Regions from separate parts of the Colwellia sp. MB02u-9 genome, predicted to be linked through region 1. Evidence: predicted binding sites of a transcription regulator. Region 1 holds the regulator's gene; the other holds the start of a gene.
The links. The regulator MetJ, encoded in region 1, represses methionine synthesis genes. The targets are predictions, from matches to a motif close to TAGACGTCTAGACGTCTA.
Positions count from the first base shown of each region.

Region 2: msrA (peptide-methionine (S)-S-oxide reductase MsrA) is a predicted target of MetJ. The motif match lies at 3,422-3,439, and genes of this name have one in related genera.

Region 1 covers NZ_JACGVF010000070.1:148,615-154,714, forward strand. Annotated here, with positions in the region: gene H4J65_RS04265 (sigma-54-dependent Fis family transcriptional regulator) at 78-1,502, shown strand; gene ccoG (cytochrome c oxidase accessory protein CcoG) at 1,694-3,073, shown strand; gene H4J65_RS04275 (VOC family protein) at 3,225-3,638, shown strand; gene metJ (met regulon transcriptional regulator MetJ) at 4,087-4,419, opposite strand; gene metB (cystathionine gamma-synthase) at 4,653-5,810, shown strand; gene metL (bifunctional aspartate kinase/homoserine dehydrogenase II) at 5,917-6,100, shown strand, end outside.
Region 2 covers NZ_JACGVF010000096.1:119,117-125,216, forward strand. Annotated here, with positions in the region: gene H4J65_RS12905 (acyl-CoA dehydrogenase family protein) at 54-1,208, shown strand; gene H4J65_RS12910 (tetratricopeptide repeat protein) at 1,645-2,490, shown strand; gene msrA (peptide-methionine (S)-S-oxide reductase MsrA) at 2,800-3,360, opposite strand; gene H4J65_RS12920 (DUF3083 family protein) at 3,829-4,953, opposite strand; gene H4J65_RS12925 (DUF3820 family protein) at 5,114-5,335, shown strand; partial or broken gene rmf (ribosome modulation factor) at 5,708-5,881, shown strand.

The sequences.
Region 1 (6,100 bases):
TGGTTTACGATTAACCTCGATATTTAGCGTAAATAACGTAGTTTATTCGTGCCTAGTAAGTCACTTTAGGAAGATCAATGGATAAAGAAATTAAAGCCTATCTCGCCGATTCTGAATTATTACTAAACGCTGTTGGTGAAGGTATTTACGGTTTAGATACACAAGGGCGCGCTATTTTTATTAATCCTGCTGCAGAAGCCATGACCGGCTGGTCTTACGCTGAACTATTGGGACAAAATATTCATCAGTTTCATCATCATAGCTATAGCAATGGTGAGCCTTATCCTGCTTGTGAATGTAAAATATTCAATACCGCGCTTGACGGTATTTCTCGACAGGTGAGTGGTGAGGTGTTCTGGCGCAAAGATGGCAGTAACTTCCCTGTTGAGTACACAACACGAGCGGTTTATAAAAATAACCATATTATTGGCGCTGTTGCGGTATTTCGTGATGTGAGTCAGCAACAACAAATTGAGTTGGCACTGCGCAGTGCCTTGGAAAATGTACAATCACTTACTGAGCAGCTTCAGGCTGAAAATACCTATCTACAGAATGAGTTAGCGCAAGAGTGGTCGTCTGCTGGCTTGGTGGGTAGCAGCCCAATAATCACCAAAATGTTGGCGCAAGTAGAGCTAGTTGCACAAACTGATAGTACCGTACTTATTTTGGGAGAGAATGGCACAGGTAAAGAATTGGTTGCTCGTAATATTCATGCCTTAAGTCAACGTAAAAACTCTACTATGGTAAAAGTTAATTGTGCTGTATTTACCCCCAGCTTACTTGAATCTGAACTATTTGGGCATGAAAAAGGCGCATTTACTGGCGCTACTGAACGACGCAAAGGCCGTTTTGAATTAGCGAATGATGGCACGTTATTTCTTGATGAAATTGGTGAATTATCCATGGCAGCACAAGGCAAGTTACTACGGGTATTACAAGAGCAAGAGTTTGAACGGGTCGGCGGCAGTGAAACTGTTAAGGTTAATATAAGGGTTATCGCGGCTACTAACCGTGATTTATCGGCGATGATTACCCAAGGTACATTTAGAATTGATTTGTTTTATCGGCTTAATGTTTTTCCGGTTACTGTTCCACCGCTGCGTGAGCGCCAAGAAGATATACCACTGTTATCACAGGCGATTATCAGCACACTGAATAAAACGCTAGGTAAAAATATCAGTGCTATTAGTAACCGTAGCTTAACTCAATTAATGCAATATCAATGGCCCGGTAATATTCGTGAATTGCAAAATGTACTTGAGCGCGAGATAATTTTAACTAAATCGACTATTCTAAACTTTAACTTTAAAACCTCGTCAAAATCACTTACCCCTCCTGTTATTGAAACCTTAGCACAAGTGGAAACCCGCTATATATTAAGTGTGTTAAAAGCCTGTAAATGGCGCATTGGCGGTGAAATAGGTGCCGCTAAGCAGTTAGGCTTACCTGAAAGTACATTACGCTCTCGCATGAGTAAATTGAAAATTGTACGTCCTAACTAATAACTTCACTATAAAAATAATATGCAAGGCACGATATATCGCTAATGCACGATATATCGTGCTTTATGGTGGGTACTGTAAAGAATATAAAGTTATAAATATGATATTAAACAGTGAGTTAATTTAATTTTATAACTTGGTTCATATTTTGCTATTAGTAACTATCCTAACGTTAGTTTTAGCAGTAAACCATGAAGTTTGATTTTAAAGCAGAAGATTTGATCATTAAGCCCTACAAATCTGAATCCTCAGTCTATGTTCGTCAACAAAAAGGTCGTTATCAGCGTATTCGACAATTCACTGGCTTAGCCTTTGTTTTATTATTTATGTTGATGCCTTGGCTTAATTTTCAAGGTAATCAGGCTGTTTTACTGGATATAGGTAAGCAACAGTTTCATATTTTTTCACAAACATTTTTTCCACAGGATTTTATCATTCTAGCGGGATTATTACTGGTTAGTTGCTACTTACTTTTCTTTTTAACCACGTGGCTTGGTCGAATTTGGTGTGGTTATACCTGTCCTCAAACCGTATGGACCTTCAGTTTTATTTGGGTTGAAGAATGGTTGGAGGGTACGCGCAATAAACGTATTAAACGTGATGAACAGCCATTGTCATTAGAGACCTTAGCGAGAAAATCAGCCAAGCACTTTATTTGGGGATTAATCGCATTTTTTACCGCAACAACATTTATCAGTTATTTTTTACCGGCCCGCGCACTGTATCTTGATTTACTACAATGGCAGTGGGATGGCCTGACAACTTTCTGGGTGCTGTTTTTTGCTGTTTGTACCTACGGTAATGCCGGTTGGTTACGTGAAAAAATGTGTATTTACATGTGCCCGTATTCACGCTTTCAATCCGCCATGTTCGACAAGAATACCCTAGTGGTTGCTTATGATAAATTGCGTGGTGAAAGCCGCGGTGCTCGTAAACGTCACCAGCAGCCAAAAGACCTAGGTTTAGGTGATTGTGTAGACTGTAACCTTTGTGTGGAAGTGTGCCCAGTGGGTATTGATATTCGTAACGGCTTGCAATACGAATGTATTAATTGCGGTGCTTGCATTGATGCCTGTGATCAAACCATGAGTAAATTTAATTATGCTAAGGGCTTAATTAGTTATACCAGTGAAAATGCACTAGAAGGTAAAAAGGTTAAATTACTACGGCCGAAAATTATTGGCTATGCTGTTATGTCGGTATTAGCCATGGCGTTTATGATTTTTACTATTCAAGTGCGGGTGCCAATTGAATTTTCTATTTTGCGGGATCGTGGCACATTATTTCAGCTCGACTTTCAAGATAAGGTGACGAATAGTTACTTATTGAAAATTACTAATAAATCAAAAGTTGATCGCCAATTTAAGATCACAGTATTGGAAAAAGTAGTAAGTTTAAGTGTTGACGGTAAGGTGATGATAAAAGCGGGTGAAATCGCCAGTGTACCTGTACATTTAACGATGCCCCCGGAAAACATCAGCCAAAAAATTACGTCAGTGACACTGACTGTTGCCGTTGATAATATGCCGGAAATTAAGGTTGTTAAGCAAACTAAATTCTTTTCAAAGTAATTAATTTTTTAGCTAGTGGCTAGTGATTGTGAAAAAAGATCTCTAGGTGAGGTTTTTTTAATTACATCATGCAAAGTGCATTACGGAAGAAAAATACGTTAAAATAGCATGACTTGGACGATGAGTAGTGAAAATGAATAGAGAACAAAGCATGACCAAAACGATCAAACAAAGCATAGCCAATATTGCCCTCGTGGTTGAAGACTATGATGATGCGATTGCATTCTATAGCAAAAAATTAAACTTTCAGCTGATTGAAGATACTGACTTAGGCGGCGGAAAACGTTGGGTGCAAATATCACCACCGAATTCAAATGGCACCAACATACTGCTTGCTAAAGCCAGTAACGACGCGCAAAGCCAATCAGTGGGCAATCAAGCGGGCGGACGAGTATTTTTATTTCTGCAAACCAATGACTTTTGGCGCGACTATCAACAGATGAAAAGCCAAGGTGTCGAGTTTAACGAAGAGCCGCGCGTGGAAGAATATGGCACGGTTGTCGTGTTTAAAGATTTATATGGGACAAAATGGGATTTATTGCAGTTAAATGATGCGACTGGCTAGATTTATAGCTATCAGCTATCAGTTATCAGCCGTCAGTCATGAGTTAATGTAGCTGCTTAGTTAAATTCGATGATATTAAAGTTTCAGTTATTAAGCTTTTTAATGTGTGGACACTATGAAAAATTAAGGCTTAGTAAATCAAAATTATGTAAAGCTGGATGCTGGCCATATGGGTGACGGGCATAATGTTATTTTATTTGAACGACGCTGACTTTAAAAGTCACTTTAATGCAAACTAAAGCAATATCGTTCCAGTTTGAAGAATATTCAAATAGCGCTGATGAACAGAAATAATTATTTTTTGATATGTAGCGGCATACTACAGGCGGTATTTCGCTATATATTTCAAAGCAACTCTTGCTAATCACCCCTATTTTTCAGCAATAAAAAAGGCGCTAATCAGCGCCTTGTTTATTTGCTTGTTGTACTAATTGTTGTGCTACTCGTTTTAATCTTCTAATTCCGCTTCGTGTTCACTAAAGTCAGTTATGCCTTTTGCTTCCAAAGCCCGACGAACACTCGCGGGTAATTTTTGTGTGTTGTCTTTAGCCAAGTCACTATCATCAGGTAATGGTTGGCCAGTAAAAGCATGTAAAAACGCTTCACATAACAATTCACTGTTGGTGGCATGACGCAAGTTATTCACTTGGCGACGTGTACGTTCATCAGTGAGCACTTTTAACACACGTAAAGGGATAGACACGGTGATCTTTTTGACTTGTTCACTTTTCTTCCCGTGTTCGGCGTATGGGTTAATATACTCGCCATTCCACTCTGCCATGAATATTCCTCTATGCTAATTAATTGAGATAAACTTATCGATGTTAAACCTGTTTGGTAGGCCAGTTTATGATAAATTTATTCTTACTACTTGATTTTACTGGTTGTGGGGCCTGAGTCAATAACGAATGTGTAGAAGTTTAGAAGTCTAAAGTACTTGACCCAAGAACTTAAACCATTTAGATTGATAGACGTCCAAACATCTATACAGAAAATATTTTTACCGGAGTACACATGAGCGAGAAAAAAATTGCCACTACCGCTGTTCGAGCAGGTATTAATAGCGACCAACACCATGGCGCTGTTATTCCAGCTCTTCACCTTTCAAGCACCTATGCACTGAAAGGTTTTAATGACAAGCGTCAGTTTGACTATTCACGCACCGGCAATCCAACTCGCGCTACGTTTGCCCAAGCTATTACAGATTTAGAGCAGGGTGCCGTTGGCATAGTGACAAATACCGGCATGTCAGCGGTGCATCTTATTTGCCAATTACTTGATACACAAGACACGGTTGTTATTCCGCATGATTGCTATGGCGGAAGTTTTCGATTATTTACCCATCTTGCCAAGCGGGGGCAGTTTACGCTCGTGGTGGTTGATCAAAACGATCAACAAGCCTTGGCGCAAGCCTTAGCAACAAAACCTAAATTAGTCTTAGTTGAATCACCGAGTAATCCATTGTTACGCTTAGTTGATATTGCTGCCATTACCAAACAAGCCCATCAAGTTGGCGCATTAGTGGCGGTTGATAACACCTTTATGTCGCCGGTATTGCAACAACCCTTGCTATTGGGTGCTGATATTGTTTTTCACTCTACCACCAAATACATTAATGGTCATAGCGACGTGGTTGGCGGTGTGCTAGTCACCAAAGAACAAGCCTTAGGTGAAAAACTAGCTTGGTGGGCAAACTGCATTGGTATTACGGGTTCAGCTTTTGATAGCTTTTTAGCTTTGCGTGGCTTAAAAACTTTGCCCATACGGATGAAGCAGCATCAAATTAATGCCAATGCTGTGGCAAAATTTTTGCAACAGCATTCGGCTATTCAACAGGTTTATTTTCCGGGTTTAGCTAGCCATCCGCAACATGAATTAGCTAAAAAACAGCAGTATGATTTTGGCGCTATGATGAGTTTTGAGCTTAAAGGTGGCGTTGAAGCGGTTAAAATACTGTTTGATAAACTTGAACTTTTCACCTTGGCACAATCACTTGGTGGTGTTGAAAGTTTGATCTGTCATCCCTCAACCATGACCCATGCGGGGATGGAAATTGAAGCACAACTTACCGCCGGTATTACCCAGTCATTAGTGCGACTTTCTGTTGGTATTGAAGATATTGACGATATACTGGCCGACCTATCTCAGGCGCTCGATGCCAGCCAAGCTTAAAGTGGTTATCCATAGTTATCCATAGTTATCAATGTACTTTGGCTGCGTGTTATATATCAATAATTTAAAGGCGGTATGACAAGGTTGTCATACCTGTGGTAGTAAAATGATCGGTTCAAATACAGCGGTAACGCTTAGCTCTGCAAAAAATCACTTGGCAAAAGTTGCCTGTAATGTCCATAAATTTGGTGGTAGTAGTTTAGCTACCAGTGCTTGCGTTGAACGTGTGGTGGATATTATTCGTCAGCATTGCCAGCTCAATGACATTATTGTGGTATCTGCTAATGGCA
Region 2 (6,100 bases), on a different contig from region 1:
TTAGCGATTAATATAGTGATAGATATTCAGCCAATAAAAAAGTGAGAAGTTTGATGGATTTGTCTCTAACTGAAGAACAAATAATGATTCAAGATATGGCCCGAAAATTTGCCAATAGTGAATTAGCACCTGTAGCCGCACAGCTTGATGAAACAAGAGATCAAAGTTTATTTTTAAAAAATTTAGCGCAACTCAATGCCCTCGGTTTTATGGGCCTAAATATTAAAGCTGAATATGGTGGCGTTGAAGCAGGTAGTGTTGCTTTTAGTTTGGCGATTACCGAATTAGCGCGCGCTTGTGCATCAACGGCGGTGACAACTTCAGTGACTAATATGGTCGCCGAAGTAATTCAAGCGGTAGGCAACGATGAACAAAAAAGTAAATACTTGCCAAAAATTTGCAGTGGTGAGTATCGTGCGGGTGGCTTTTGTTTAAGTGAAGCAGCGGCAGGCTCAGATCCCGCTGGGATGAAAACACAAGCCGTTAAAGACGGCGATGACTATCTTATTAGCGGTAGTAAAATTTATATTACCAGTGGCTCATTTGCTGATGTGTTTGTGGTTTGGGCCGTTACCGACCCAGCAGCAAAAAAAGGTAAGGGTATTTCGTGCTTTATTGTTGAAGCCGGTACTGCTGGTATGACCATAGGTAAATCGGAAGAAAAAATGGGTCAAAAAGCGTCACCAACCAATGAAGTGCATTTTGACCGTTGTCGTGTGCCAGCATCAGCCATGATGGGCGCTGAAAATAAAGGCTTTGGTGTTGCGGTTGGTGAGTTGGCTGGTGGTCGTATCGGTATCGGGTCATTAGCCTTAGGTATTGGCCTTGCTGCACTTGATTATGCTAAAGCTCATATTGTTGAACGTAAACAGTTTGGTCAATCACTGTCAAACTTTCAAGGCTTACAGTGGACGTTAGCAGAACGTTATACCGAGATGGAAGCTGCGCGATTACTCTTAATGCAAGCAGCTTATACTAAAGATCAAGGTCAACCCTTTGGTATGGCAGCTTCAATGGCTAAGTTGTTTGCCGCTGAAAAGGCTAATAAAGCATGTTATGACGCCTTACAGCTTATGGGTGGAGCCGGTTATATTAGAGAATATCCACTGGAGCGTATGGCGCGCGATGTGCGTGTAACATCAATCTATGAAGGCACCAGTGAAATTCAAAAAGTGATCATTGCTCGAGCATTATTGCAAAAAGTCTAAGTGTTTACATCAGTGATTTAAAACGGAGATGAGCTTTGCTGATGTCCGTTTTTTTATGTTTATTTTATAGGTGAATAGACAGACTAGATCAGGATGTGCAAAGCAAAGCTGACGCTATTTAACGGTTGGTATTATAGCGGGTGCAGCAGTATAAATAATCTCATATAGAAGCCTTAAAGCTTAGCCGTTAAAGGCTTAGGGTTCTAAGGTTAGTGTTTTAAGATTTAGTGTCTAACATTTAGTCTCTAACATTTTGACCCTGTAACGCATGTTCTGAGCTAAAAGTTGTGTTATCAGGCTGTAATCCTCAATTGTCTTGTTTTTGACTTTGACTTGCGCTTTGTTGAGTCGTTATAAATATTTAGCCCAGTTGCTTGTATCTTTAATGCTTTGCCCCAATTTAAAAACATATATCTTTATTATTGGAACGGCATTGATGACAAATTCTCTTGCGATCAACTTAGAAAACTTTCAACAAGTTATTATTGAAGAATCAAAAACTAAACTGGTATTGGTCAGTTTTTGGGCTCAGCAAATTCCAGAAAGTGTTGCATTACGCGACAAGTTGACGATGGCATTAGCTAATTGTAGCGACACGCTCTTGTTTACCACAGTCGATTGCGAAAGCCAGGGACAAATTGCTCAGCAGTTTGGTATTCAAAGCTTACCAACAGTAATTTTAGTACAAGATGGTCAGCCACTTGACGGGCTAACTGGACCTCAAACAGATGCAACAATTAATGAGTTCTTGGATAAATATTTACCGAAACAGCAAGATGTTTTATTAGCCGAGGCGAAAACACTATTAGCAGAAAATAAAGTGTCGGAAGCATTTCCTATTATCACTCAAGCCTATCAGCTTGATAATGAACGTGCTGATATTAAGTTAGTACTATCAGATGTTTATATTCAAACCGGTAAGGTTACTGAAGCAGAGGCACTACTCAAAAGTATTAAAATGATCGATCAAGACAGTGCTTATCAATCATTAATGGCAAAATTAGAATTAGCGACGCAAGCCGCAGACTCTCCTGAAATTCAAGCACTTGAACAACAGTTAGCCAATGATGCTGATAATGTCCAATTACAACAAAAATTGGCGGCGCAATATAGCCAAGTTAATCGCCATGACGATGCACTGATGATGCTGTTTTTGTTAGTGCAAAAAGATGGTGCCGACATCGCTAGTAAAGATTTACTGCTTGATGTGCTTAAATCGTTACCTGAGGGTGACGCATTGGCGAGTAAATATAGACGTAAGCTTTATACCTTGATGTATTAAGTCGTTAGCTTAATCAGGCGCGGATTCAAAACTAAGTTAGCCTAACTTATACTGGATTTTACTCAACGCATAGCAAGTAAATTGTTATGCGTTTTTTATCAGCAAATTTTTATTATTTGTCAGACAAGGCGAGTTAAATTACTTGATGTTATATTGCTACATTGATTAATACCAATCTCACTAATTATCTGATCATTTTTACTTGTTAAAATAACCAACTACTGCGTTATTTATTTAATAATTAGCACAACTAGTTATTAAATAAATGCCTTATATTTGGCCATTTTTCCTGCGTATAAAGTTGACCACCTAATTAATGAAATTGGTATAAGTTTCATTTTTTAACAAGTATGCAAACTCGCTTAAAAATGTTTGAATTTTTTTTGCTACAACTAGCTGACAATACTTATTTTCTGGGTTGTTGGTGACATAATCTTGATGATAGTCTTCCGCACTGTAAAAATTAGTGGCGGCTTTAACGACAGTGACTATCGTTTGCTCAGCGTATTGCTGTGCATGCAATTGAGCAATTTTTGTTTTCGCCACCACTTGCTGTGCAGGGGTGTGACATAAAATTGTTGAGCGATATTGACTACCGATATCATCACCTTGACGGTTAAGTGTTGTTGCGTCGTGAATAGCAAAAAAAACCGTTAATAGTTGCTCAATAGCTAACTGCGATGGGTTAAACGTTATTTGTACTACCTCTGCGTGATTAGTGATGCCGCTACAAACTTGCTCATAGCTTGGATTGATAATATCGCCATCTGCATAACCGCTGGTTACCGATAATACACCTTGAATTCGGTTAAAAATATTCTCAACGCACCAAAAACAGCCTGCGCCTAAAGTAATTGTTTCTATGCTCACTGTTCATTTCCTTGTTAAATTTTGCTTAGGCTGACTGAAAGTAGATTTTCAGTCAGATACAAAGACGTGTAGACGTCTATAATGTTTATTTTCAGAAGGTAACACTTAGCCGTTTAGATGTCTATATTTCTTGTTGTTTAAATTATTTTTTAAGTTCTCGTTTAAGCTATTGTCGGTATTAGCCGAGTCAGTAGTAGTGTTGATATGGTTTTTAGGCAGGCAGACAGCTATGAGGGATTTAGCATGAGTTCATTCCACACAAGTTAACTATATATATCGTTAACTATTGCCATGACCTGATGTTATGCGGCTATGCTGCTTAATCGACATGAAATATGAGTATGAATATTGTGTATGGTCTGTGGTGATGTTATTAAGTTTTGATGATGGAATGTTTACAGTAATCTGGTTATCAGTAAATAAGTGACCTAGAGCTCGGGTTCTAGTTAGCTCTAGGTATTATAACTATCAGTTATTATGCGATAAGTTATAGGCAACGTGTTGATGAAAGCGTAAGGTTAATTGCTCTTTTTCAGTTGGAATTTCCAGCTCTGTGGCAAATAAATGCATGGCTTGTTCTATTTGATTGACAAATTTCGCATAGTTTTGTTCTTCGCCATTATGGCAATTAGCAACAAAGATCAGTTGCACGTTATCAACCAATTCATGCGCTTGCCATCTACTGACAATACCACAGGGGCTTTGCTTTGGGTTGTAGCCTAACATTTGCAATTCTCCAACTTTCGAGACTAAATCATGCAAACTATGCCTAACAATGGGCACTAAACCATTAGCGATAAGTGCGCCATTATTTAAGTTAAAATGTTTTGCTACCAATGAAAAAGTGTCGGTTAAATAAGTATAAAGTGGATTATAGGGATCGGTTGCTGCGGGATCTATATCAACCAACGCGGCAATCCTATGATCAAGGGTTAAGTCGACTATGGCGTAAGTGATTGATGACATATTTTCTGCTAATGTAACGTCTTGACTCGCATACCTTTGTTTTATCGGCCTAAATTTATGAGCTTGGCTAGTTCTGTAGCCTTTATTTTTAGCAAAAATATCGTAAGTAAGGTGTTGGTGGTCGCGCATGCGGATACCGTTTATGGGTAAGTCTAATTGCTGGGAAAAATGTGCTAATAGTACTTTTACCCCTTGATGGAAATTGGCCGCTTCGGCTCTGATATCAGCTCCAGAGGCTAAAAATACTAAGGTAATTTTCTTTGCTTTGATATTGGCATCAAAAAATGAATTTTGCAGTACATGCTGATTTGGATCGTAATAAAAGATGATTTGTTGTTTTGTTTGCCATTGGTGCATTTCTTGGCTGTAACGGACACGGACCAACTTGTCGTTGGCAACCAATATACTGTTTTTAATGCCATAGTCGTTACTTAAGGTAAACAGTAAGTTTGCCAAGGTTTGATAACAAGCATAATAATTTATACTGCCGCTATGATTAACCTGTGTCGGTAATTGCGAAAGCAGTTGCTCTGTTAAGGCGAATTCGGCCAAGATATACTGATTGTCACGGGCATTAGTCGGTATATAAGCTTTTACTGCTGCATTGCGTTTCCTAACCATTGACATAATAATTCCCTAAAGAAACATTTAGGCATCATCTTGATGCCAATTAAAGTGTAAATATCAGCAAAATTATAAACACTCGCTGTGACATTTTTATGTCAAAGCATTAACTAATGAGCAATAACTAATAACATCTAGAGGCTCAATTGAGCATGGGTAACTTATGTCGATAAATAATAATGCAGATTTAATTGCGGCGGTAAATCAGGTCATGCCATTTGGAAAATATAGTGGCAGAAAGTTGCTGCAACTGCCTGAGCCTTATTTAGTTTGGTTTCACCGTAAGGGATTTCCAGAAGGAAAGTTAGGTCAACAATTGGCACTCATTTACGAAGTTAAACTCAATGGTTTAGAAGCTATGTTAAAACCTTTATTAAGGGGGTAGGGTTATTCATAGCGTTTTGTCATTAATGCAGTTGTAGCCTTATTTACATTAATTTGTTATCTAATTTATGGTTTTAAGCACTGTTAATTATATGTGGTTTGTATAACGAATTGTTTTGCAATAAATAGTTAATTACGGTGTTTTACACTGGACTATTTTGTCGATAACCAAGGATAAAAGTTGCGTAATTCACTATGGTATCAACTTGCATTCACCGTATTGTTGTTCTTAAATTAACGTTTGATTGAAGTAATACTAAGAAGGTCTAGAGAAAGCCTAGAAAGCATAAGACATAAACCTTCCTCGGTATTTCTTTGGTATTTATACAAAGTATTAGACGGTTATAAAACAGTTAATGGTGAGGTGATATATATGAAAAGACAGAAGCGCGATAAATTAGGCTGAGCACATTCAAATGGCTATCAAGCTGGCCTTTGTGGCAGAACTAAGAAACATTGCCCGTACCAGAATACCGATGTTAAGTCAGAGTGGCTTGGTGGTTGGCGTGAGGCCTTAACCGATAGAAGTATGGGGTTGTTTAAATAAAACATTTTATGCCACTAAACTGAGTTGTATAAGCACATTTGAGCCTGTAAAAAATTTTTTGACCGTGTTGTATTATTTTCATTTTTAGTGGCAAGTTATTGACTTGTTTTTTGCATCTAAGCTGATATAAAGCCCTGATAGCGAAAGGTGTGTTATCGGGTAACTTATATTTATATTAGGGTGTAGTTGAATATCTTCAGAATTTTTTTCCACAAGTTT